3 regions of the Streptomyces sp. NPDC050485 genome follow, and region 2 is predicted to be linked to each of the others. Evidence: riboswitches for the same ligand, from Rfam matches in the RefSeq annotation. Region 2 holds a riboswitch; each other region holds the start of a gene.
What was found. A riboswitch is a leader RNA that binds a small molecule or an ion and turns the genes downstream of it on or off. The one in region 2 is predicted to bind cobalamin.
Positions count from the first base shown of each region.

Region 1: linked by a shared signal. The riboswitch ahead of ACIBK6_RS03225 (ABC transporter substrate-binding protein) and the one ahead of ACIBK6_RS26615 (ribonucleoside-diphosphate reductase subunit alpha) in region 2 are both predicted to bind cobalamin.
Region 3: linked by a shared signal. The riboswitch ahead of metE (5-methyltetrahydropteroyltriglutamate--homocysteine S-methyltransferase) and the one ahead of ACIBK6_RS26615 (ribonucleoside-diphosphate reductase subunit alpha) in region 2 are both predicted to bind cobalamin.

Region 1 is NZ_JBITHR010000001.1:689,604-696,155, reverse strand. Features, by position in the region: gene clpS (ATP-dependent Clp protease adapter ClpS) at 73-378, shown strand; gene ACIBK6_RS03240 (DUF2017 domain-containing protein) at 378-959, shown strand; gene ACIBK6_RS03235 (amino acid permease) at 1,279-2,742, shown strand; gene ACIBK6_RS03230 (Mov34/MPN/PAD-1 family protein) at 2,828-3,250, shown strand; cobalamin riboswitch at 3,234-3,380, shown strand; gene ACIBK6_RS03225 (ABC transporter substrate-binding protein) at 3,409-4,440, shown strand; gene ACIBK6_RS03220 (FecCD family ABC transporter permease) at 4,437-5,465, shown strand; gene ACIBK6_RS03215 (ABC transporter ATP-binding protein) at 5,462-6,256, shown strand; gene ACIBK6_RS03210 (putative leader peptide) at 6,323-6,451, shown strand.
Region 2 is NZ_JBITHR010000014.1:116,465-123,016, forward strand. Features, by position in the region: gene ACIBK6_RS26595 (GntR family transcriptional regulator) at 1-404, shown strand, start outside; gene ACIBK6_RS26600 (DUF3311 domain-containing protein) at 569-838, shown strand; gene mctP (monocarboxylate uptake permease MctP) at 835-2,454, shown strand; gene ACIBK6_RS26610 (Uma2 family endonuclease) at 2,521-3,108, opposite strand; cobalamin riboswitch at 3,196-3,355, shown strand; gene ACIBK6_RS26615 (ribonucleoside-diphosphate reductase subunit alpha) at 3,481-5,883, shown strand; gene ACIBK6_RS26620 (ribonucleotide-diphosphate reductase subunit beta) at 5,884-6,552, shown strand, end outside.
Region 3 is NZ_JBITHR010000007.1:67,727-74,278, forward strand. Features, by position in the region: gene aceB (malate synthase A) at 1-592, shown strand, start outside; gene ACIBK6_RS16340 (3-hydroxybutyryl-CoA dehydrogenase) at 589-1,458, shown strand; cobalamin riboswitch at 1,633-1,850, shown strand; gene metE (5-methyltetrahydropteroyltriglutamate--homocysteine S-methyltransferase) at 2,013-4,325, shown strand; gene ACIBK6_RS16350 (hypothetical protein) at 4,447-4,728, opposite strand; gene ACIBK6_RS16355 (hypothetical protein) at 4,830-5,555, shown strand; gene ACIBK6_RS16360 (CHAT domain-containing protein) at 5,674-6,552, shown strand, end outside.

The sequences.
Region 1 (6,552 bases), on a different contig from region 2:
GAGGCCGTGGCTGTGATTTCCGGGGGGCGACCCCCGGACCCCCGGCAGAAAAGACAAAGGTCGCCCAGAGTCGTGAGTGTCGCCCCCGTAGAGATCGAACGCCCCGAGTCGGCGGAGTCGAGCCAACCCGTCGCCGAACCCGATGTGCCCTGGGTGACGCTCGTCCACAACGACCCCGTCAACCTGATGAGCTACGTGCAGTACGTCTTCCAGTCCTACTTCGGCTACTCGAAGGACAAGGCCCACAAGCTGATGCTCGACGTGCACCACAGGGGCAGGGCCGTGGTCTCCAGCGGCAGCCGCGAGGAGATGGAACGCGACGTGCAGGCGATGCACGGCTACGGGCTGTGGGCCACGCTCTCGCAGGACCGCAACTGATGGCCGGGCACTTCGAGGCACTCCCCGCCGGCGGCGCGGCCGTCGCGCTCGACGAGGTCGAGATCGCCATCCTGCGCTCGCTCGCGGTCCAGCTGCTCGAACTCATCGGCCCCGGCGACGAACCGGCCGCGCAGGACGACCCGCTCGCCGCGCTGTTCGCCGAGGGCCCGAGCGAGCCGCCCGCCGACCCGGCCCTCGCCCGGCTCTTCCCGGACGCGTACGCCAGTGACGAGAGCGACGAACTGCGCGCCAAGTCAAGCGAGTTCAGGCGCTTCACCGAGACCGACCTGCGCTCGCGCAAGCGGGCCGACGCGCTCGCGGTCGTCCACGGCCTCGACGCGCTGACCCCCAAGGGCGACGGCGGAGCCGTCCTGAAGCTGACCGCCGAGGACTCGCAGCACTGGCTGGGCGCGCTCAACGACCTGCGGCTGACCATCGGCACCCGCCTGGAGGTCACCGACGAGGACGAGAGCGGCGAGCTCTACCGGCTGCCGGACGACGATCCGCGCAAGCCGATGGTGATGGCCTATCTCTGGCTGGGTGTGCTGCAAGAAACACTCGTCGAAACGCTCATGCCCTGACTGATCGACCGGGAGATGGCCGTTCGCTCAGCGGACGCTCAAATCCGTATAACGATCCCATCACCGCATCGACCTGCTTTGTCATGCTGAGGGACTTTTGTCCGCTTCTTCCTGTGGTGTGCGCCACAGTGGCTGATATTGATCACCCGTAAGCCCGTGATAAATCTTCACGACCACCCGGGGACGCCACCCATGTTCCCCGGGGGCGCTGTGCCGGCTGACCGCCGGTGGCACTCCATCCACATCCGGGGGGATCAGGACCTGATCCGTCGCTTCGTGACCGAGGCGGGCGGGTCAGCATGGAGAAAGGCGCACCACCATGACCTCAGTGCAGGTCGACAAGCACGACGACCGTCCTGCCGGCAATGAGGCCGCGGGGACCGCCCCCAGCGCGGGCGAGGGCTCGGGCGAGGGATACCAGCGGGGCCTCGGGGCCCGGCAGATCCAGATGATCGCGATCGGCGGTGCCATCGGCACCGGCCTCTTCCTCGGCGCGGGCAAGGCCATCTCGAAGGCCGGCCCCAGCCTCATCCTGGCCTACGCGATCGCGGGCCTGGTCATCTTCTTCATCATGCGCGCGCTCGGCGAGCTGCTCATGTACCGACCGGTTTCGGGCTCCTTCTCGGAGTACGCCCGGGAGTTCGTCGGCCCGTTCTGGGGCTACGTCACCGGCTGGACGTACTGGCTCTTCTGGGTCGTCACCGGCATCACCGAAGTCACCGCGGCCGCCCAGTACATGTCCTTCTGGACCCACAACAGCGTGCCCCAGTGGGCCTACGCGCTGGTCTTCACCCTCATCCTGTACGCCGTGAACCTGATCTCCGTGAAGCTCTTCGGTGAGCTGGAGTTCTGGTTCTCCATGGTCAAGGTGACCGCCATCGTCGGCATGATCCTGATCTGCGCCGGCATCCTCACCGTCGGCTTCTCGGACGCCGCGGACACCGCCACCGTCGCCAACCTCTGGAACGACGGCGGGTTCTTCCCCAAGGGCATCGGCGGCACGCTGATGACCCTGCAGATCGTGATGTTCGCCTTCCTCGCCGTCGAGCTGGTCGGCGTCACCGCGGGCGAGTCCAAGGACCCCGAGACGACGCTCCCCAAGGCCATCAACACCGTGCCGTGGCGCATCGCCGTCTTCTACATCGGCGCCCTGATCATGATCCTCTCGGTCGTCCCGTGGCACGAGTTCCAGCCGGGCGTCAGCCCCTTCGTCGCGGCCTTCGAGAAGATGGGCCTGGGCGTCGGCGCCGCGATCGTCAACTTCGTCGTGCTGACCGCCGCGCTCTCCTCCTGCAACTCGGGCATGTACTCCACCGGCCGCATGCTGCGCGACCTCGCGCTCAACGGCCAGGGCCCGAAGGTCTTCACCAAGCTCACCAGGAGCGGCACCCCGCTGGTCGGCACCACGGTCTCCGCCGCGCTGATGCTGGTCGGCGTCTGGATCAACTACGTCGCCCCCGGCAAGGCCTTCGACTACGTCGTCTCCTTCGCCACCATCTCCGGCATGTGGGCCTGGATCATGATCCTGGTCTGCCAGATCCGCTACCGCGCCAAGTCCGACCGCGGCGAGCTGCCGAAGTCGAGCTTCCGCGCCCCGGGCGCCCCGTGGACCAGCTGGTTCGCGCTGGTCTTCATCGGCATGGTCATCGTGATGATGGGCATCGACAAGGACTCCCGCGTCTCGCTGTACTGCGCGCCGCTGTGGGGCCTGATCCTGGGTGTCTCCTACCTGGTCCTGAAGGCCAAGAACCCGGAGAACAAGGCGTTCGCCAAGCGCAGCTGAGGCTCTGACCAGCCAGTTCTCACCATGCGGGCCGTTCCGTACCGACACTCGGTACGGAACGGCCTGTCTGCTTATCCTTGCCGACATGCTGACCATCACCCAGGCCCTGTACGACCAGCTCGTCGCGCACGCCCGCGCCGACCACCCCGACGAGGCGTGCGGTGTGGTCGCGGGCCCGGCGGGCACCGGCCGCGCCGAGCGCTTCATCCCGATGCTGAACGCGGCCCGCTCGCCCACGTTCTACGAGTTCGACTCCCAGGACCTCCTCAAGCTGTACCGCGAGATGGACGACCGCGACGAGGAGCCGGTGATCGTCTACCACTCCCACACGGCGACCGAGGCCTACCCCTCGCGCACCGACGTGTCGTACGCGAACGAGCCCGGCGCCCACTACGTCCTGGTCTCGACGGCGGACACGGACGGGGCGGGGGAGTTCCAGTTCCGCTCGTACCGCATCGTGGACGGCGTGATCACGGAGGAGGACGTCAAGATCGTCGAGGCATACTGACGGTACGCAATCGACCGATTTGGGCGGCAGGAACCAGGAAGCCGGTGTGACTCCGGCACGGTCCCGCCACTGTGACCGGCGCCCTCGCGGCGCCGGAAGCCAGGAACTGACCTGCCGCCTTCTCCCGCCGACAGGGGACGTGGAAATCCCCTTGGAGGATGAGCTCAGCCATGTCCTGGCGCCGCGCGGCACTCGCCGCCGCCCTGCTGTTCCCGCTCGCCGCGTGCACGACCCCGCCGCGCCCCGACGCCGCGGGCGGCCCGGCCCCCGGCTTCCCGTACACGGTCACCAACTGCGGGGTGACGACAACGTTCACCGCGCCCCCGAAGCGGGCCGTGGCGATGAACCAGCACGCCACGGAGGTGATGCTGGAGCTGGGCCTCGCCAAGTCCCTTGCGGGCACTGCCTACTTGGACGACAAGGTGCTGGCGAAGTACGAGCGGGACTACCGGTCGGTCCCGGTCCTCGCGGCCGAATACCCCTCCTACGAGAAGCTCCTGGCCGCCAACCCGGACTACGTGTACGGCGGTTACGCCTCCGCCTTCTCGCCGAACGAGGGCCGGGCGCGGGAGGCGCTGACCAAGAGCGGCATCAAGACCCGCCTGAACGTGGAGAACTGCCCCCAGGGCCCCGCGACCACGATGGACGACGTGTACGAGGAGGTCCGCGAGGTCGGCCGGACCTTCGGAGTCGCGGACCGGGCCGAGTCGTGGGTGCGGTCGGCCGAGGCCGTCAACGAGCGGACGCGGACGGCCCTTGCGGGCGCGGCTCCGCTGTCCGTCTTCGTCTACGACAGCGGCGACAAGACGGCGTTCACGGTGGGCGGCAAGGGCATCGGCAACGACATCGTGACGCGGGCGGGCGGCCGCAACGTCTTCGCCGCAGACCTGAAGGACAAGTCCTTCGGCGACGCGAGCTGGGAGAACGTGGTGGCCCGCGCCCCCGAGGTCATCCTGATCCTGGACTACGGCGGCACGAGCGCCGAGGCGAAGAAGCAGCGCCTGCGCACGGACCCGGCCCTGGCCTCCGTCCCAGCCGTCAAGAACAACCGCTTCGCCGTGCTGCCCCTGTCCGACATGGTGACGGGCGTCCGCGCCCCGGACGCGGTGTCGAAGCTCGCGGAGCAGTTGCGCGGGGGGACGAAGCCGGGCGCAAGCCGGGAGGCCGGAGAGCCCGGGGCGGCCCGGTGATCCCGCGGTGGCGCTACCCGGCGCTGCTCGCCGCGCTGGCACTCACCCTGGTCGCCGCCGCCACCGCCGGGCTCGCGCTCGGCTCGGTGGCGATCCCGGCCGATCAGATCCTGGCCATCGTCACCGGGGCGACCGGCCCCTCCCCGTACCGCACCATCGTCCTGGAGGTACGGGCGCCCCGCGTCGTGCTCGGCGCGGTCACCGGTGCCGGTCTCGCCGTTATCGGCACCGTCCTGCAGGCCCTCGTGCGCAACCCGCTCGCCGACCCGTTCCTGCTCGGGGTCTCCAGCGGGGCCTCCGCCGGGGCCGTCGCCGTGATCGTCCTCGGCGTGGGCGCCGGGGTGACCACCACCCTCGCCCTCCCCGCCGCCGCCTTCGCGGGCGCACTCGCCGCCCTGGTCCTCGTGTACGCCCTGGCCAGGCGCGGCGGCTCGATGACCGGCGGCCGCCTCGTGCTCGCCGGGGTCGCCGTCTCGTACATCCTGTCCGCGCTCACCAGCCTGCTCCTGGTCACCTCGGCGAGCGCCGAACACCTCCAGGAAGTACTGCACTGGACGCTCGGCGGACTCGGCGGCGCCCGCTGGGACATGCTGGCCCTGCCCACCACCGTCCTCGCCGCCGGCACCCTCGTCCTGATCGCGCTGGCCCGCCCGCTGGACCTGCTCCTGGTGGGGGAGGAGGGCGCCACCGTCCTCGGCCTGGACACCGGCCGCTTCCGCGCGGGCGTCTTCGTGCTCGCCTCCCTGCTCACCGGCGCGCTCGTCGCGTACAGCGGGGCGATCGGGTTCGTCGGCCTGATGGTTCCGCACGCCGCCCGCCTCGCCGTCGGCGCCGCCCACCGCACCCTGCTCCCGGTCGCAGCCCTCGGCGGCGCCGCCTTCCTGGTCCTGGCCGACCTCGCGGCCCGCACCGTCGCCGCCCCGCAGGACATCCCGGTCGGCGTGCTCACCGCGCTCACCGGCGGCCCGTTCTTCCTCTGGATGCTGCGCGGCCGCGGGGCCGGCGCGGAAGGCGGCCCCGCATGACGACGCTGCGCGCCGAGTCGCTCTCATACACCACACCGCAGGGCCGCGAACTGCTCTCCGGCATCGAACTCACCGCCCGCGACGGCGAGACCGTCGGCCTGGTCGGCCCCAACGGCAGCGGCAAGACGACCCTGCTGCGCTGCCTGTACGGAACCCTGCGCCCCACCACCGGCCGTGTCCTGCTCGACGGCGACGACCTGCACGCCCTGCCGGTGAAAGCACGCGCCCGCCGCATCGCGACCGTCCCGCAGGACGCCCACGCGGGCGGCATCGAGCTGACCGTCCGCGAGATCGTCGCCATGGGCCGCTCCCCGCACCACCGCTTCTGGGAGGCGGACACCACCACCGACCGCGCCCTCGTGCACGAGGCGCTCGCCCGCGTCGGCATCGCGGACCTCGCCGGCCGCCCCTTCCCGTCGCTGTCCGGCGGCGAACGCCAGCGCGCGCTGGTCGCCAGAGCCCTCGTACAGCAGCCGGACGTCATCGTCCTGGACGAGCCGACCAACCACCTGGACATCCGCTACCAGCTCGAAGTCCTGTCCCTGGTAAGGGAGTTGGGCACGGTCGGCCTGCTCGCCCTGCACGACCTGAATCTCGCCGCGCACTACTGCGACCGGCTGGTCGTCCTCGCCGGGGGCCACATCGTGGCGGCAGGGGAGCCCGCGGACGTGCTCACCGCCCCGCTGCTCGCCGAGGTGTACGGGGTGAACGCCGAGGTGAGCGTTCACCCGGCCACCGGCGCACCGATCGTCGTCTATCTGCCGCCCACAGCGGCGGCGACCACATCCTGAGCGGGATCCGTCCAGGATGCGAGATCACATTCCGGGAAGCGGACCGGGAATCTATACGATGACCCCATGGTTTCGAACGACGTGAGCGACAAGACGCCGAGCAGCGGCCCCGCCCTGCTGCTCGTGGCGCGGCTGCACGTCGACCTGTGCCGTCTCGCCAGCGCGATCTGTACGGCCCGCGCAGCCGCCGTCTGACGCCGCGCGCCACCAGCACCAACGCACCACCGCACGCCCCGGGCGTGCGGCGCGCGGACCCGAGCCCGAGCCGCGCCCACCTGCCTCTCCCTCCCGACAGG
Region 2 (6,552 bases):
CCGACGACACCCTGGCCGGACTGCTCGACATCGCGGCGGGCGGCCGGGTGCTGCGCATCGAGCGGCTGCGCCTGGCGAGCGGCGAGCCGATGGCGATCGAGACCACCCACCTCTCCGCCAAGCGCTTCCCCGCACTGCGCCGCTCCCTGGTCAAGTACACCTCGCTCTACACCGCACTCGCCGAGGTGTACGGAGTGCACCTCGCGGAGGCCGAGGAGACCATCGAGACCTCGCTCGCCACCCCGCGCGAGGCCGGACTGCTCGGCACCGACGTGGGCCTGCCGATGCTGATGCTGTCCCGCCACTCCCTCGACGGCGACGGCGAACCGGTGGAGTGGGTGCGGTCGGTGTACCGGGGCGACCGGTACAAGTTCGTGGCGAGACTCAAGCGCCCGGCCGACTGAGGCCGCTCCTCACCTTTCACACCGCCACCTTTCGCACCTCAGGCATCCACGCCATCGTCCGCTATCCGGACGGGGGTTCCCTTGGCTGGCACTGTCCCCTAGATTTCCTGCGCATTACCGGAGTGATCCAACGCACAGGTGATCGTGAGGGGACGGAGCACCCAATGCCGGAATCGACGGAAGTGAAGAGACCGGTGATCACGCCCTTGCGCGTGGTCATCGCGCTCTGCCTGATCGCGCCCTTCGTGGCGATGCTGTGGGTGAGTTCGTACGCCAAGACCGATCCGACGCTCGGCGGCATCCCGTTCTTCTACTGGTACCAGATGCTCTGGGTGCTGATATCCACCGCGCTCACGATGATCGCGTACAAGCTCTGGCAGCACGACCAGCGCTCGCGCACCTCTGACGACAAGAAGGGGGGTGCGTCCGCGTGAAGCACGGCGTGAACGGCGTCGCCCTCGGCGTCTTCATCTTCTTCTTCCTGGCCGTCACCGTGATCGGCTTCCTGGCCGCCCGCTGGCGCAAGGCCGAGAACGAGCAGAGCCTCGACGAATGGGGCCTGGGCGGGCGGTCGTTCGGCACCTGGGTCACCTGGTTCCTGCTCGGCGGCGACCTCTATACGGCGTACACCTTCGTAGCGGTTCCCGCGGCCGTGTACGCGGCGGGCGCGGCCGGCTTCTTCGCGGTGCCCTACACGATCCTGGTCTACCCGCTGATCTTCACCTTCCTGCCGCGCCTGTGGTCGGTCTCGCACAAGCACGGCTACGTCACCACCTCGGACTTCGTGCGCGGCCGGTTCGGCTCGAAGGGCCTGTCGCTCGCGGTCGCGGTCACCGGCATCCTCGCCACCATGCCGTACATCGCGCTCCAACTGGTCGGCATCCAGGCCGTGTTGGACGTCATGGGGGTGGGCGGCGGGTCGTCCAACTGGTTCGTCAAGGACCTGCCGCTGCTCATCGCCTTCGCGGTGCTCGCGGCGTACACCTACTCCTCCGGGCTGCGCGCCCCCGCGCTGATCGCGTTCGTCAAAGACGGGCTGATCTACCTGGTCATCGCGGTGGCGATCATCTACATCCCGATCAAGCTGGGCGGCTTCGACGCCATCTTCAGCGCGGCGCAGCACAAGTTCGCGGGCCCGCCCGGCGGGAAGCCGACGGGGGCGCTCGCGCCCGGCGAGGCGAGCCAGTGGACGTACGCCACCCTCGCGCTCGGCTCGGCGCTCGCGCTCTTCATGTATCCGCACTCGATCACCGCGACGCTGTCCTCGCGCAGCCGCAACGTGATCCGCCGCAACACCACGATCCTGCCGCTGTACTCACTGATGCTGGGCCTGCTCGCGCTGCTCGGCTTCATGGCGATCGCGGCGGGCGTCAACGTCAAGAACGGCCAGCTGGCGATCCCGCAGCTGTTCGCGGACATGTTCCCGGACTGGTTCGCGGGCGTGGCCTTCGCGGCGATCGGCATCGGCGCGCTGGTCCCGGCGGCGATCATGTCCATCGCGGCGGCGAACCTGTTCACCCGCAACATCTACAAGGACTTCATCCGGCCCGACGCGACGGCCGCGCAGGAGACCCGGGTCTCCAAGCTGGTCTCGCTCCTGGTGAAGGTCGGCGCGCTGGTCTTCGTCCTGACCATGGACAAGACCGTGGCCATCAACTTCCAGCTGCTCGGCGGCATCTGGATCCTGCAGACCTTCCCGGCCCTGGTCGGCGGCCTGTTCACGCGCTGGTTCCACCGCTGGGCGCTGCTCGCGGGCTGGGCGGTCGGCATGGCGTACGGCACGCTCGCGGCGTACGGCGTCGCCTCGCCCACCCAGAAGCACTTCGGCGGCTCCTCAAAGGAGATCCCGGGCATCGGCGAGATCGGCTACATCGGCCTGACGGCCTTCGTCCTGAACGTCGTGGTCACCGTGGTCCTGACCGTCGTCCTGCGCGCGGTGAAGGCCCCGGACGGCGTGGACGAGACGTCCCCGTCGGACTACACGGCCGACGCGGGCGACCCGGGAGTGAGCACGGACCTGCCGCCCGCAACGGCGGGCGCGGCCCACTGAGTTCCCGTTGTACGACGAAGGGCCGCGGCACCTGGGCAGGTGCCGCGGCCCTTCGCTGTGGGTCGGTCAGCGCACCCAGTCCTTGAGCTGCTCGGTCTGGAGGGTAATGCCGACGGGCTCGGGCAGCTCGATGTCCCTGCCGAAGGGCAGCGTGCGCACCGCCGCGTACCGGCGGCCTTCGGGCTCGCTGTAGACGGAGATCTCACACTTGGCGCGGTCGATGAGCAGGTATACGGGGATGCCTGTCTCCGCGTAGGCGCGGGGCTTCTCGACGTGGTCCCGCCGGTGGGTATCGGAGTCCCACGAGGTCACCTCGACGACCATGAGGATCGGCTCGGGTTCGACCCAGTCACCCTGCCCGACAAAGGCATCCGGATGAGCCAGCACCGCATCGGGGATGGCCCGCCCAGTCCGGTATTCCTCCGCCTTGATCCCCTGCCCCGGGTGCAGGAAGAGGTCGTCAGGCCGGGCCTGCATGCAGATCTTGAGCAGCCACTGAATGATCCGGTTGTGGTCGCCGTCCGGCATGGCCTTGCTCCTGATTACCCCGTCGATGAATTCGAGCCGCGTTCCCTCCCTCTCGCGGGCCGCTATGCGCGCCAGAGCTTCGAATTCGTCGGGCAGCATGTGGGGCCGGTCGGACATCACGGTCATGCCTCGCTCGCCTTCCTCGACGGTACTGTCTCCGACGATAGCGGAGAGGTACGTCACAGGGATGCCGCATCGCGGCCGACACAACATGTGGGGGGTGCCGCACTCGGCGCCCCCCACATGTATGCTCGTCCTCGCTGTCGCCGCAGGGGAATCCGGTGGAAATCCGGAACTGTCCCGCAACGGTGTACTTGGTGCGGTTTGTCGCACCCTGTGAGTCCGAGGACCTGCCGACGGCGCATCCGGCTCGACCGAACCGGGTGCCGAGACGTCCGGGCCTCGCGGTTGGGCCGGTGGACGACGTGCTCAGGGCTGCCCCGACGCGCGCCTCCGCCTCCCCCGAAGGCCCCGTGCCGAGCGAGGGAGTGCCCCCACGTGACCATCGCCCCAGCGGATCCCGCTTCAGTGATCACCGAAGAACTGGCGGATGCGCCCGGGACCGCGCTGCTGCGGACCCTGACCGACCTCACCGCCGACCTCGCGGACACCGACCCCGGCCGGGTCGCCGCCGCCGCGCTCCGGGGCCGCAACGCCCGCTCGGACGAGGCGGAACTGCGGAGCCTGGCCACCGAGGCGGCCGCGGGGCTCATCTCCGAGGACCCGGCGTACTCCCGTCTCGCCGCCCGGCTCCTGACGATCACCATCGCCGAAGAGGCCGCCGGCCAGGGCGCGTTGTCGTTCGCCGCCTCGGTCGAGGTCGGCCACCGCGAGGGCCTGATCGCCGACCGCACCGCCGACTTCGTACGCACCCACACCACCCGCCTGGACGCCCTGGTCGAGGCCGCGCTCGCCGACGGCGCCGACGACCGCTTCGGCTACTTCGGCCTGCGCACCCTCTACTCCCGCTACCTGCTCCGCCACCCGATCACCCGCAAGGTCATCGAGACCCCCCAGCACTTCATGCTGCGCGTGGCGTCCGGCCTCGCCGAGGACGATTCGGTGCGCGCCCTGGACGAAGTGGCGTCCCTGTACGGCCTGATGAGCCGCCTGGACTACCTCCCGTCCTCCCCCACGCTCTTCAACTCCGGCACCCGCCACCCCCAGATGTCGTCCTGCTACCTGCTCGACTCCCCGCTGGACGAGCTGGACTCCATCTACGACCGCTACCACCAGGTCGCCCGCCTCTCCAAGCACGCCGGCGGCATCGGGCTCTCGTACTCCCGCATCCGCAGCCGCGGTTCGCTGATCCGGGGCACCAACGGGCACTCCAACGGCATCGTCCCGTTCCTCAAGACGCTGGACGCCTCGGTCGCGGCGGTCAACCAGGGCGGCCGGCGCAAGGGCGCGGCGGCGGTGTACCTGGAGACCTGGCACTCCGACATCGAGGAGTTCCTGGAGCTGCGCGACAACACCGGTGAGGACCAGCGGCGTACGCACAACCTGAACCTCGCGCACTGGATCCCCGACGAGTTCATGCGCCGCGTCGACGCGGACGGCCAGTGGTCGCTGTTCTCGCCCGCCGACGTGCCCGAGCTCGTCGACCTGTGGGGCGAGGAGTTCGACGCCGCCTACCGCAAGGCCGAGGCGGCCGGGCTCGCCCAGAAGACCATGCCCGCACGCGACCTGTACGGCCGCATGATGCGTACCCTCGCGCAGACCGGCAACGGCTGGATGACGTTCAAGGACGCCTCCAACCGCACCGCCAACCAGACGGCGGAGCCCGGCCACACGGTCCACTCCTCCAACCTGTGCACCGAGATCCTTGAGGTGACCGACGACGGCGAGACGGCCGTCTGCAACCTCGGCTCGGTCAACCTGGGTGCGTTCGTCGTCGGTGACGGCATCGACTGGGAGCGCCTGGACGAGACCGTCCGTACCGCCGTCACCTTCCTCGACCGCGTCGTGGACATCAACTTCTACCCGACCGAGCAGGCGGGCCGCTCCAACGCCAAGTGGCGCCCGGTGGGCCTGGGCGCGATGGGCCTCCAGGACGTCTTCTTCAAGCTGCGCCTGCCCTTCGACTCCCCCGAGGCGAAGGCGCTCTCCACCAAGCTCTCCGAGCGGATCATGCTGACCGCCTACGAGGCGTCCACCGACCTCGCCGAGCGGTCGGGCCCGCTGCCCGCCTGGGACAAGACCCGCACCGCGCGCGGGGTGCTGCACCCCGACCACTACGACGTCGAGCTGAACTGGCCGGAGCGCTGGGCGGCCCTGCGCGAGCGCATCGCCGCGGTCGGCATGCGCAACTCGCTGCTCCTCGCGATCGCGCCGACCGCGACCATCGCGTCCATCGCGGGCGTGTACGAGTGCATCGAGCCGCAGGTCTCCAACCTCTTCAAGCGCGAGACGCTGAGCGGTGAATTCCTCCAGGTGAACGGCTACTTGGTCGATGACCTCAAGAAGCTCGGCGTGTGGGACGCCCAGTCCCGCGAGGCGCTGCGCGAGGCCAGCGGCTCGGTGCAGGACTTCGGCTGGATCCCGGCCGACGTCCGCGCGCTGTACCGCACGGCGTGGGAGATCCCGCAGCGCGGCCTGATCGACATGGCCGCCGCGCGGACCCCGTTCCTGGACCAGTCCCAGTCGCTGAACCTGTTCCTGGAGACGCCCACCATCGGCAAGCTGTCGTCGATGTACGCGTACGCCTGGAAGCAGGGCCTGAAGACGACGTACTACCTGCGCTCCCGCCCGGCGACCCGCATCGCCCGCGCGGCCCAGGCCACCACCCCCATCCTCCCCCTGCCTTCGGCGGGGGCACCCCCAGTACAGCAGGCCGCCCCCGACGCGGACGCGATCGCCTGCTCCCTCGAAAACCCCGAGTCCTGCGAGGCGTGCCAGTAAATGACCACCGAGAACAAGAACCTCCTGGACCCGGGCTTCGAGCTCACCCTGCGCCCCATGCGTTACCCGGACTTCTACGAGCGCTACCGGGACGCGATCAAGAACACCTGGACCGTCGAGGAGGTCGACCTCCACTCCGACGTCGCCGACCTCGCGAAGCTCACGCCGGGTGAGCAGCACATGATCGGGCGCCTGGTGGCCTTCTTCGCCACCGGGGACTCGATCGTCTCGAACAACCTGGTGCTGACCCTCTACAAGCACATCAACTCCCCCGAAGCGCGGCTCTACTTGAGCCGTCAGCTCTTCGAGGAGGCCGTGCACGTCCAGTTCTATCTGACGCTGCTCGACACCTATCTGCCCGACCCGGAGGACCGCGCTGCCGCGTTCGACGCGGTCGAGGAGATCCCCTCGATCCGCGAGAAGGCGCAGTTCTGCTTCAAGTGGATCAACGAGGTCGAGAAGCTGGAACGCCTGGAGACCCAGGCCGACCGCCGCCGGTTCCTGCTCAACCTGATCTGCTTCGCGGCCTGCATCGAGGGCCTGTTCTTCTACGGCGCCTTCGCGTACGTGTACTGGTTCCGCAGCCGGGGCCTGCTGCACGGTCTGGCCACCGGCACCAACTGGGTGTTCCGCGACGAGACGATGCACATGAACTTCGCCTTCGAGGTC
Region 3 (6,552 bases), on a different contig from region 2:
CCCCAGCCGCGACGCGCAGGCCAACGAGGCGGTCTTCGCCACGGTGCGGCTCGACAAGGAACGCGAGGCCGAAGACGGCTTCGACGGCTCCTGGGTCGCTCACCCCGCGCTCGTCCCGCTCTGCCGCGAGGTCTTCGACGGGGTGCTCGGCACCCGCCCGCACCAGATCGACCGCACCCGCAACGACGTCGAGGTGACGGCGACACAGCTCCTGTCCGTGCGCCGTATCAGTACGCCGCCCACATCCGAGGGGCTGCGCACCAACATCGCGGTCGCCGTGCGCTACTTCGCCGAATGGCTGCGCGGCCGCGGAGCCGTCGCCCTGCAGGGGCTGATGGAGGACGCCGCCACCGCCGAGATCGCCCGCGTGCAGATCTGGCAGTGGCTGCGACACCGCGTCGTCGAGCGCACCACGGTAGTGGAACTCCTGGAGGACGAACTCGCAGCCCTCGGCGCGGAGTACCCCTGGGCCGCCGTGGACGAGGTCCGCGCGCTCTTCGAACGGACCGCCCTGGCCGGTCCGTTGCCCGCCTTCTTCACCACCGATGCGTACAGCCGCCACTTGGTGCACCGTCTGGAGGGACAGTCATGACCAGAGTCATCAGCCGGATCGGCGTGGTGGGCGGCGGCCAGATGGGCGCCGGGATAGCCGAGGTCTGCGCCCGCGCCGGACTCGACACCGTCGTCTGCGAGGCAGACGCCATCGCCGCCCGCGGCGCACGGGAGCGGATCGCCATCTCGCTCGAACGCGCCGTCCAGCGCGGCAAGCTGGACCGCGTCACCGCCGAGGACGCGCTGGCCCGCACGGTCTTCACCGGCAGTCTTGACGACCTGGCCGACCGCCATCTCGTCATCGAGGCGGTGGTGGAGAGCGCGGCGGTGAAGACCGAGGTGTTCGCAGCCCTGGACAAGATCGTCGAGGATCCCGGGGCGATCCTCGCCACCAACACCTCCGCCATCCCGGTCATGCGCCTGGGCATGGCCACCCGGCGCGCCGACCGCGTTCTCGGACTGCACTTCTTCAACCCCGCCCCCGTCCTGCCCCTGGTCGAGGTCGTCTCCTCGCTGCACACCGCCCCGGAGACCGTCACCGCCGTACAGGACTTCGTCACGCACACCTTGGGCAAGACGGTCGTCCGCTCCCAGGACCGGGCCGGATTCGTCGTCAACGCACTGCTGATTCCCTACCTCCTCTCGGCGATCCGCATGGCCGAGTCAGGCTTCGCCACCGCCGCCGACGTGGACGCGGGCATGGAGCTGGGCTGCGCGCACCCCATGGGGCCGCTGAAGCTGGCGGACCTGATCGGCCTGGACACGGTCGCCTCCATCGCCGAATCCCTCTACGCGGAATTCAAGGAACCCCTGTACGCCCCGCCGCCGCTGCTCCTGCGCATGGTGGAAGCCGGGCTGCTCGGCCGCAAGAGCGGCCGCGGGTTCCACATCTACGACCGGGGCTGAGGGGCCCGGGTCTGCCGCCGGGGGCTGAGGGGCCCGCGGCTGCTGTGGAGTGGGGCGCGGAGCAGATAGCTGAGACTGCTCCGCGCCCCTTCACCCATGCGCCGGGGCCTCGCCCGCGTCTCATTTCGCATTCCGGAATATGAACAATGCTGTCCTGGATGCCATCTGCCCTCTACTGTGACCAGTGCAGCTGGTTCGCCCTGTCCACCAGACAGACGCGTCGTAAGAGGGAACCCGGTGGGAATCCGGGACTGCCCCGCAGCGGTGAGTGGGAACGACCGCCGTCATACGCACTGGATCCCTCCGCGGACCTGGGAAGCGACGGCCAGTAGGAACCTGCCTCGGCAGAGTGCCCACGAGTCCGAAGACCTGCCCGTTGCCCGCACGTGACCGATCGCGTGCGGACATCCCGGTGACCTCGTGGGCGGGTCGGCGTACATATCAGACGGAGCACCGTGCCAGTGGCGCGTGTGGGCTCCGTCCGGTTCGTCATCCCTTCGCGTCCGTGTCCCGTCTCCGGGATTCTCAGGAGTCATCTCGCGAAGGAGATTTCCGTGACAGCGAAGTCCGCAGCCGCGGCAGCACGGGCCACCGTGTACGGCTACCCCCGCCAGGGCGCGAACCGCGAACTGAAAAAGGCGATCGAGGGCTACTGGAAGGGCCGCGTCACCGCCGCCGCCCTGAAGGAGACCGCCGAGGGCCTGCGCCGTTCGAACTGGCAGCAGTTGGCCGACGCCGGTATCCACGAGGTGCCGACCGGTGACTTCTCGTACTACGACCACGTCCTGGACACCAGTGTCATGGTCGGCGCTGTCCCCCAGCGACACCGCGACGCCGTCGAATCCGACGCGCTCGACGGCTACTTCGCGATGGCCCGCGGCACCCAGGACGTCGCACCCCTGGAGATGACCAAGTGGTTCGACACCAACTACCACTACCTGGTGCCCGAGTTGGGGCCGGACACCCTCTTCACCGCCGACTCCACCAAGCAGGTCGCCGAACTGACGGAAGCCCTCGCGCTCGGCCACAGCGCACGCCCCGTCCTCGTCGGCCCCGTCACCTACCTGCTGCTCGCCAAGCCCACCCCCGGCATCGCCACCGACTTCGACCCGCTGACCCTCCTGGACCGGCTGCTCCCCGTGTACGCCGAGGTCCTCGCCGACCTGCGCGCGGCCGGTGCCGAGTGGGCGCAGTTGGACGAGCCCGCCCTCGTCCAGGACCGCACCCCGGCCGAGCTCAACGCGGCCGCCCGCGCCTACCGCGACCTGGGCACCCTCACCGACCGGCCCAAGCTCCTGGTCGCCTCGTACTTCGACCGGCTCGGGGACGCGCTTCCCGTCCTGGCGAAGGCCCCGATCGACGGCATGGCCCTCGACTTCACCGAGGCGGCCGGCGCCAATCCGGACGCGCTCGCCGCCGTCGGAGGACTGCCCGGCAAGCGTCTGGTCGCCGGCGTCGTCAACGGCCGCAACATCTGGATCAACGACTTCGAGAAGTCCCTGTCCACCCTCGGGACGCTGCTCGGTCTGGCCGACCGGGTCGACGTGGCGGCCTCCTGCTCGCTCCTGCACGTGCCGATCGACGCGGCGGCCGAGCGGGACATCGAGCCGCAGATCCTGCGCTGGCTGGCCTTCGCCCGCCAGAAGACGGCGGAGGTCGTCACGCTCGCGCGCGGCCTCACCGAGGGAGCCTCGGCGATCACCGCCGAACTCGCCGCCAACCAGGCCCGCTTGGCATCCCGGGCACACTCCCCCATCACCCGCGACCCGGCCGTCCGGGCCCGCGTGGCCGCCGTCACCGACACGGACGGCCGCCGCTCCGCTCCGTACGAGGAGCGGGCCGCGGCCCAGCGCGCCCACCTCAAGCTGCCGCTGCTGCCCACGACCACCATCGGCTCGTTCCCGCAGACCACCGAACTGCGCACGGCCCGCGCTGACTTGCGCGCGGGGCGCATCGACACCGCCGCGTACGAACAGCGCATCGAGAACGAGATCCGCGAGGTCATCGCCTTCCAGGAGAAGACCGGCATCGACGTCCTCGTGCACGGCGAGCCCGAACGCAACGACATGGTGCAGTACTTCGCCGAACAGCTCACCGGCTACCTCGCCACCCAGCACGGCTGGGTCCAGTCCTACGGCACCCGCTACGTCCGCCCGCCGGTCCTGGCCGGCGACATCTCGCGGCCCGAGCCGATGACGGTGCGCTGGACCAGTTACGCGAACTCGCTCACCGACCGCCCGGTCAAGGGCATGCTCACCGGCCCGGTCACCATGCTCGCCTGGTCCTTCGTCCGCGACGACCAACCGCTCGGCGACACCGCCCGCCAGGTCGCCCTCGCCCTGCGCGACGAGGTCAACGACCTGGAGGCATCAGGCACTTCGGTCATCCAGGTCGACGAACCGGCCCTGCGCGAAACCCTCCCGCTGCGCGCCGCCGACCACCCCGCCTACCTGGACTGGGCCACCGAGTCCTTCCGCCTCACCACCAGCGGCGTACGGCCGGACACGCAGATCCACACCCACATGTGCTACGCCGAGTTCGGCGACATCGTCCAGGCCATCGACGAACTCGACGCCGACGTCATCAGCCTGGAGGCCGCCCGCTCGCACATGCAGGTGGCCCGCGAACTGGCCGCACACGGCTACCCCCGCGAAGCCGGCCCCGGGGTCTACGACATCCACTCCCCGCGCGTCCCCTCCCCGGAGGAGGCATCCGCCTTGCTGCGCAAGGGACTTCAGGCCATCCCGGCGGACCGCCTCTGGGTCAACCCCGACTGCGGCCTCAAGACCCGCGGCTGGCCCGAGACCCGCGCCTCCCTGGAGAACCTGGCGACGGCGGCCCGTACCGTACGGGCGGAACTTGCTTGATTTTGAGCTGAGTCAAGGGCCGAGGGGTGGGCGCTCGCACCCCCTCTCGACCCTCCTACCCGTGAGGTCACCGCTTGTCCGGCCCCGAGCGGGCGCAGTACCTGCTGAGTCACCTGCCCTCTCAGGTGGTTTCGTCGTCGGTGACGATCCTGAACACGCCCTCGGCCAACAGTTTTTCGTCGAGGCGATTTCCCTCGAAGAATGCCACGCGCCGCTTGAGGCTGATGCCGTTGAACCGTCCCAGGATGCGCTTGGCCGCGTCGGCGAACCCCTCCTCCGTCGTGGCGACCGTGCCGATGGTGCCCTGCATCAGGTCTCCCGAGTGGGGGTCAACGAGGTTGCTCCACTCACCACTCGCGTTCCGGAACTGGATCAGAAAGGTATAGGTCTTATAGCCGGACATGCCGAAAACCGTACCGTAGCCTTGATCGGCGTAGGCGTTGTTCCCGCCGGAGAGCGAGATGGACCGTGCCAGTGCCCGCTGCGGAAGCAGAAGCGATATTCATGATCTATATCGACGGTCATGATCCAGATGCCGGGGAAGTCCGCCAGATCATGAAGGAGTTCGAGCGGGAGACGAGGCTCTGCCTGGCAGGCAACCACGTCGAACGCTGCCGTGGCGACGGCGATCTGGTCGAGGGGTACGGAACCTTCCTGGTCGACCTCTACGAGCGCCAGGGCAGGCTCTCGCACGGCGCGGCCGACCGGACGATCGTGCGTCGCCTCACGGTGAACGGAGTGGGACGGGTCGTGGCCGTGGTGCTCGCGCAGGAGTTCAACACGTGGGTGCGCGAGCTGATACCGCTTCACCTGGAACGACTCGCCGGGGCGGGGGAGTCCGCGGCTCGGCGGCCCGCGTTCTCCCGGCTCGGCGACGATCCGGCCCTGTCCTTCGTCGCGGGCGCACGGGACGGGGAGACACTCCAGTTCGGCGACCTCCAGATCACCGTGAGCCTGTTCCCGGAGACCGATCCGCAGCGCATCCGCGCGCTCATGCCCGGCGGCGATTATCCGCAGTTGCTCGCCGAACTGGGAATCACGGAGCAGGTGGAGGCCGAGGCTCGCCCCGCGGACCCCGACATCGCGCACTGGCTGCTCTGCGCGGACGGAAAGTTCCGCAGCGTCCACCTCGGCTACTTCAGCCCGTCGGGGACGAGGAGAAATGCGATTCTCCCCTATGACGTGCTGTCACCCGCGGATCAGCAATCGCTCAAGCGATTCATCTTCTGAGCCGGAATTGAGCCGGAATGGGGCGGGAGGCACGATGCGGAGAACGGCGGGCCAGCGGGCGGACTGTCCACACGGTCCACACCCGTACTCCTGCGGCCCACTCCACGAGGGCCTGTGCGTGCTCACCCACCGCGGTCGCGGCTGCGAGGCCGTCCACCCGATCTGCCCCGAGTGCGGGGCGCCGGCGCTGAACGTCGTCGTGCCGACGATCCTTGAGCGCATGCGGCACGAGGACGTCCGGACGCTTGCCCTGCGATGCCAGGCGTGCAACCGCGCCGAGTTCCGCTACAACCGCGACATGTTCTGCGACCGGTGCGAGTGGCTGATTCCCCGTGCCAACGAGCGGTTCGCCGCCGAGCCCGCCGGGCCGCCCGGCCACGCGCCGCCCACGCCCGCAGGCAGCATCGGGGCTTGGGGCTCGCAGGCCCTGTCCAAGCTCCGCAGCGCCGCCGAGTCCGGCGACCGCGACGCCCTCGACACCGCGATCGAGCTGTTCGACCGCATCGTGCGAGCACTCCCCGTCGGCGACGCGATGCGCCTGTCCGCGATGAGCAATCTCGGCATCGGACTGCGCATGCGCGCCGAGCAACGGCGCGACGGCGAGGACGCGGACGCCGCGGTCCGCGCGCTGCGCGAGGTGCTGGACGCCGGTCCCCCCGATTCCCCGCACCGCCCGCGCCACTCGACGAACCTGGGCAACGCGCTGTATACACGCGCCTTTCTCGACACGAGCCGCGACGGCGATCTGGACGAAGCCGCCGAGGCACATCGCGCGGCGGTCGCGGCGACTCCGCGCGGGGACCGCAGCCGGACCGGCCGCCTGGTCAACCTTGCCAGAACACTGCGCGGCCAATACGACCGCACAAGGCGCCGGGCCGATCTCGACACCGCGATCGAGGCGTGGCGCGAGATACTCGATACGATGCAGCGGGTCGATCCCCAAGCACCGTGCTACGCCTCCGAGTTCGCGCTCGCCGTGCGCACTCGCCTTGAGGAC